DNA from 2 places in the Nonomuraea sp. C10 genome. Region 1 is predicted to be linked to the other one. Evidence: riboswitches for the same ligand, from Rfam matches in the RefSeq annotation. Region 1 holds a riboswitch; the other holds the start of a gene.
What was found. Region 1 has a riboswitch for thiamine pyrophosphate ahead of FR742_RS22395 (FAD-dependent oxidoreductase). Riboswitches for the same ligand answer to the same signal wherever they lie in the genome.
Positions count from the first base shown of each region.

Region 1 (3,177 bases):
TCCAGAACCTCCAGCGAGGGGGCGCCGCCGGTGCCCATGATGAGCCGGGAGCCGAACTTCTCCCCGGCGATGACCAGATCATCCACCTTGCACCGCCGTCAGCACCTCCACGCGGTCGCTGTCGCGCAGCGCCGTCGTCTCCCACGCGCTGCGGGTGACCACCTCGTCGTTCACGGCCACCGCCACGCCGGTGGCGGACTCGGTCAGGGACCGTACGGCCTGCGCGACGGTCATGCCCTCGGCCACCTCGCGGGCGGCCCCATTGATCATCACATTCATGAAACATCCTTGAATCTCGCCGGTGAGCACAATGTCGCGAGGTCGGCCTCCTCGCCTTCGAGGATCGCGGCGGTGAGCGGCGTCAGCAGCACCCCGCCACGATGGTGACCGGTCGCCAGCACCAGCCCCGGGATCCCGCTCGGCCCGATGACCGGCAGGTTGTCCGGCGTGCCGGGCCGCAGCCCCGCCACCACGTCGGCCACCTCCAGCTCCGTGACGCCCGGCACCAGCTCCCTGGCGTCGCGCAGCAGCTCGTAGACACCGCCCGCGGTCACCCTGGTGTCGAAGCCCAGCTCCTCCTGGGTGGCTCCGACCACCAGCTCCCCGTCGCCCCGCGGCACCAGGTAGACCGGGTTGCCGTGCACGGTCCCGCGCACGCACCGCCCGATCAGCGGCTGGGCCGACCTCAGGCGCATGATCTGCCCCTTGACGGGCCGTACCGGCACATCCGCCAGCTCCCCGCTCCACGCCCCCGCCGCCAGCACCACCCGCTCCGCGACCAGCGTCTCGGGCTCCCATCCGGGCGGCGCACCCGGCGAGATCCCGGGGACGGCGCCCGACTCCGGAGGGGCCAGCCGTACGCCGGACACCCGGTCGCCGTCACGCAGCAGCTCGGTGACCCGGGCGCGCACCACCGGGACGCCGAGCCGCTCCAGCGCGGCGAGCAGCGCCGCGGTGACGCGGCGAGGATCCACCCACGCGTCCGTACGGGCCAGCAGCCCGCCCCGGACGGAGGGCGCCAGCATCGGCTCCAGCCGCCGGCACTCGCGCCCGGTCAGGCGCTCGACCGGCAGCCCCAGCTTCTCCATGAACCCGGCCTGCTCGTCGAGCATCGCCAGGTCGTCGGGCCCGAACGCGACGTCGAGCGTCCCGTCGTCCCGCAGATCCAGCCCGGCCCGCGCGGCCGCCAGCCGTTCGCTCCCCTCGCCGGATTCCCCGAACCCCCAGGGTGACGCGGCGGCCCGCCCGTCCTCGCCGCCGGCCGACGGACGCCTCCCGCCGGCGGACGAGAGGTCGAAGGCCGGGAAGCGCCCGTCGCCGGGGACGGCGGACGCAGCCGCCGGGCCGGCGCCCGCGGGCGTGGAACCGGCGTGCCCCGTCTCGCCGTGAGGGGTGACCACGTGGGTGTTCGTGGGAAGCGTGCCCTCGGCGGGGACGGCCGAGCCGGACTGCCCGGCGTGAGTGTTCGGGGTGGTGGTCGTCCGAGGGGCGGAGACGCTCGTGTCGGACTGAGCGGTGAGGGTGGTGGCCGGTCCGTCGGATCCGGGAGCGGTGAGTCCGGCGTCGGCGGCGAGGGCGGCGGCGAAGGCGGGCCAGCGGCGCAGGGAAGCGACGCCGAGACGGAGCAGGGGCTCTTCGGTGTAGGCGACCTCGCTGATCGGGGCCAGCATGCCCGCCGCCGCATAGGAGGCGCCACGGGCGGGGGACGGATCCACCACCACGACCTCGCGGCCCTGCCTGGCCAGCCGCCAGGCGATCGACAGGCCGACGACGCCGCCTCCGACGATCACATCCATGTCCGCTCCCTTCGCCGGCATGATCCGGATCAGGTGTCTTGCGGTCGAAGGCCCGGTGAAGCCTTCCTCTCAGCCCGGTGACGGCCGGACTCCCGCGCGTCGTGCACCCCCACCTTACGACCTCCCACGACAGACCGGCACGCCGGTGCCGGGGGAGGTCGCCCCACCCGCGCGCCGCCACCGCCGAGACCGCGAAGATCGCGACCGGGCATCCTTGGAGACCGAGTTCCCGCCCTCACCGACGGCCGGCCGACCGGCCATGGATTCACCGGCCATGGATCCACCGGGCGTGGATCCACCGGGCGGTCCTGGGTCCTCCGGGCGGTCCAAGGCCCTCCGGGCTGCCCTGGGCCTTCGGGCGGTATCGGGCCCTTCGAGTGGTCTCGGCCTTCGGGAGGTTCTGGCCCTTTCGGGCGCTTCTGGGTTCTCCGGGCTGTCCTGGGCTCTTCGGGTGGTCTCGGGCTTCCGTGGGGTTCGGAGCTTCTCGGGCGGCACCGGCGTTCTTCGGGTGGGTCCTGCGGCAATCCTCGGCTGGGCTACTCCGGCAGGGCGCGATCATGCTCGTGGACGTACCAGAGCGGGTGGCTGTCCCGAATCGCCCTCGCCCCCGAGAGTTCCGTGGGTGCGTATGTCGTCTGCCCAACCTCCACGGATGATCTCCGGTGGCGAGGAGGTGGAGTGCCAGGTGGGGGAGGAATCGGGGCTCGGGGCGACGCTGTGGGGCGGCCCCCGTTATGGTCGCTTACGTGAATCATGTCGTGGTGGTGGGAGCCGGACTGTCAGGTGTCAGGAGCGTCGAGGCGCTGCGCGCACGCGGGTTCGGCGGCAGGATCACGCTGATCGGGCAGGAGCGCCACCGGCCCTACGACCGGCCGCCCCTGTCGAAGTCCGTGCTGCTGGGCGACGCCGACTCCAGCTTCGTCGACTCCGACCTGGCGGCGCTCGAAGTGGACTTCTGGCCGGGCGTCGCCGCCAAGGCGCTGCGCGAGGGCGCCGTGGAGACGACCGAGGGCGAGCTGGGCTACGACGGGCTGGTCATCGCCACCGGTGCCGAGCCGATCCTGCTCCCCGGTGACGGCCCGCAGCACGTCCTGCGTACCCTCGACGACTCGCTAGAGCTGCGCGCCCGGCTGGTTCCGGGCGCGCGGGTGGCGGTCATCGGCGCGGGCTGGATCGGCGCCGAGGTGGCCACGGCCGCACGCCGGGCAGGCTGCGCGGTGACGGTGGTCGAGGCCGGCCCCGCCCCGCTCACGCACGCCGTCGGCGCCGAGCTCGGCGCCCGCACCCAGCACTGGTACGAGGGCATCGACCTGCGCCTGGACACCATGGTCGCCTCCGTCGAGGAAGGCGGCGTGTCGCTGGTCGGCGGCGGGTTCGTGGA
Region 1 is NZ_VPFF01000001.1:4,864,041-4,867,217, reverse strand. Features, by position in the region: gene FR742_RS22405 (thiazole synthase) at 1-86, opposite strand, end outside; gene thiS (sulfur carrier protein ThiS) at 79-279, opposite strand; gene FR742_RS22395 (FAD-dependent oxidoreductase) at 276-1,796, opposite strand; TPP riboswitch at 1,786-1,902, opposite strand; gene FR742_RS22380 (NAD(P)/FAD-dependent oxidoreductase) at 2,543-3,177, shown strand, end outside.

Region 2 (3,177 bases), on a different contig from region 1:
CCCGGTCGATCGCGACGACGGCGTTGGGTGAGCTGTCGAGCACCGCGCGGACCATCTCGTCGTCACTCGCACCCCTTGGGTCCCCCACGACTCCATAGTGCCCGCGGCGTGGCGCTCGCGTCGGGCGATCCGTCCGATACGCTGCGGTCACGGCTTTTTCATGGCGGGTGGAGGTGAAGGCGTGTCGGGCGACCTCGAGGCCCTGCTGCGGGTGACGTCCGACACTTATCGGGGTGACGGCCAGCTCGACGTCGCGCTCGGCACCTACGACGGCGCGGTGGGCAGGCTGGTGCTCGCGGTCACCGCGCGCGGCCTCGTCGCCTGCAGCTACGAGGACGAGCACGTGGTCTTCGAGCGGGTGTCCAACCAGGTGGGCAGCCTCATCGGCACCGACGCCCGGCGGCTCGACCCGGTACGCCGCGAGCTAGACGCCTACTTCTCCGGCCGGCTCCGCGCCTTCTCCACCCGGGTCGACCTGACCCTCGCCACGCCGTTCGCTCGTACGGTCCTGCAGAAGACGATGGCGGTCCCGTACGGCACGACCACGACGATGGGCCGGATCGGCGAGCTCATCGGCAGGCCGCGCGCGCTGCGCGCGGTCGGCAACGCGCTCGGCGCCAACCCCGTGTGCGTGATCGTGCCGTGTCACCGGGTGGTGCGCGACGACGGCGAGCCCGGCGACTACGCGGGCGGCCCCACCGCCAAGCGCCATCTGCTCACCGTCGAGCGACGCGGCGCGTGACCAGCCCGATCAGCAGCGTCGCCAGGGCCGCGACGATGGCCGCGCCCAGCGCGCCGTTCATCCACGGCTCCCTGGTGAAGCCGATGACCTCGCGCACCCCGGCCCAGAAGCCGTCCCACGGGGCGACGGTCGGGGTGGAGGTGGTCAGCCAGTACGCCGCGAAGCCGAGCGCCCACGGCACCAGCATCGACCAGCGGGCGGGGGCGTCGGCGTCGGTGTTCCACCGGGCCGCGCCGCCGAGCAGGAAGTAGTCGACGGCCAGCACCGCGAACATCGGCACGAACACCGCGCCGATCACGCCCAGGAACGCGCCGTAGGAGGTCACGTCCACCACCAGCGCGATGGCGACGGTGAGCAGGCCGATGAGGGTGCTGATGATCCGCCGGTCGACGCGCGGCATGAGGTTCTGCAGCGAGACGGTCGTCGAGTAGACGTTCGCGAACGACTGATCGGCCTCGCGGAGCACCAGGATCGCGAAGAACAGCGCGCCCAGCGGCACCGCCACGAACGGCCCGAACACCGCCGTGCTGTCGGCCGCCACCGCCTCGGCCCCGGCGATCGCGACCGCGTACACGCCCAGGGCCAGGCAGGCGACCTGGGCGAGCGTGTAGCCGCCGACCACGCCGGTGAAGGCCGCCCGGCTGGACCTGGAGTGCCGGGCGAAGTCGGCGGCCAGCGGCACCCACGACACCGACAGCGCGATCACGTAGTCGACGGCCGGGGCGAACGCCTCCCAGGACCCTCCGGTCCGCGGCTGCGCGTCGCCCAGGAACTGCACCGCGAACCAGATCATCGCGATGATCACCAGAACCGTGATGTAGCGCCTGATCAGCCGGACCGCGCCCAGCGGCCAGACGGTCAGCACCGTGGTGATCACCCCGGCGACGATCACCCACACCGCGTACGGGACCGTGTCGCCGAAGATGGCCAGGGCGCCCTGGGCGATCACCCAGAGCTCGAACGCGCCCCAGCCGATCATCTGGATGATGTTGAGCACGGTGGGGAAGTACGACAGCCGCGCCCCGAACAGCCCGCGCAGCAGCACCATCGCGGGCTTGCCGGTCTGCGTGCCGGGAATGGCCGCCAGGCCCACCATGGTGGTGCCGATCAGGCTGCCGACCACGGTCGCGACCAGGGCGGCCGTCACGGTCAGCGGCGCGCCGCCGAGCGGGTCGATCAGGAACAACGCGCCGGAGAAGCCCAGCAGGCTGACCGCCAGGTTGGCCCAGAGCGCGCCCTGGTCGAGCACTCCGAGCGTCTTGGGGGGCTCGCCCTCCAGGGTCAGCGGAACTTCCTCGCCATGGATGGCATGCGACATCGCGCACTCCCTACGCCGGCATTACCCGGACAGGTTCATGCGGTCGGCAGCGGCGTAGCTGCCCTCTCAGCCCGGTTGGCCCCGAGCTCCCGCGGTGGGTCGTCAACAGCCGGAGATCAACTCCGGCTGCCGCCCCCATGATGCACTATTAGTCCCGTTTCGGCCAGTCGGGGTCAGGCGACCATCGGCGGCCGGCCGGTCTCGCTGACCATGGGACGCTTGTCGAGCTCCCAGGCCTGCATGCCGCCGCCGACGTTGACCGCCTCGCGGCCCAGGCGGTTGAGCCAGGCCGCCACCTGCAGCGAACGGCCGCCGACGCGGCACACGACGTAGACCGGACGTCCGGAGGGGACCTCGTCGACCCGCGCCTGGATCTGCGTCATCGGGATGTGGACCGCCTCGGGGGCGTGGCCCGCCACCCACTCGTACTCCTCGCGCACGTCGAGCAGGTAGGCGTCGTCGGGCACGTCGCGGACCTCGACCTCGGGAACCGTCATGCGCCCATTCTTACCTGCCGCGCGTCATGCTCGGCACGTTACTTGAGCAGCTTGGACATGCGGCGGTCGGCCAGCGGCTTGCCGCCGGTCTGGCAGGTGGGACAGTACTGCAGCGAGGAGTCGGCGAAGGACACCTCGCGGATCGTGTCGCCGCAGACGTCGCACGGCTGGCCCGCGCGGTTGTGCACGCGCAGCCCCGACTTCTTCTCCGCCTTGAGGTCCTTGGCCGCCAGGCCGCGCGCCCGCTCTACCGCCTCGCGCAGCGTGGTCACGATGGCGTCGTGCAGGTCGGCGATCTGCGCGTCGGTCAGCGTCGCCGCGACCTTGAACGGGGACATCTTCGCGGCGTGCAGCACCTCGTCGGAGTAGGCGTTGCCGATGCCGGCGACGACCTTCTGGTCGCGCAGCAGGCCCTTGATCTGGGTGCGGTTGCCGCCGACGATGCGTTTGAGCGCGGCGACGTCGAAGGACTCGTCGAGAGGGTCGGGGCCGAGCGCGGCGACACCCGGCACCTCGTCCGGATTTTTCACGACATAGACGGCCAGGCGCTTCTGCGTGCCCGCCTCCGTCAGCTCGAACCCCGGCGCCAGCCCGTCGGCGTCGGGCGCGAGCCGCACCCG
Region 2 is NZ_VPFF01000003.1:1,327,061-1,330,237, reverse strand. Features, by position in the region: gene FR742_RS37875 (PAS domain S-box protein) at 1-55, opposite strand, end outside; gene FR742_RS37870 (methylated-DNA--[protein]-cysteine S-methyltransferase) at 182-742, shown strand; gene FR742_RS37865 (cytosine permease) at 717-2,060, opposite strand; TPP riboswitch at 2,051-2,163, opposite strand; gene FR742_RS37860 (rhodanese-like domain-containing protein) at 2,234-2,557, opposite strand; gene FR742_RS37855 (Fpg/Nei family DNA glycosylase) at 2,596-3,177, opposite strand, start outside.
Region 2: linked by a shared signal. The riboswitch ahead of FR742_RS37865 (cytosine permease) and the one ahead of FR742_RS22395 (FAD-dependent oxidoreductase) in region 1 are both predicted to bind thiamine pyrophosphate.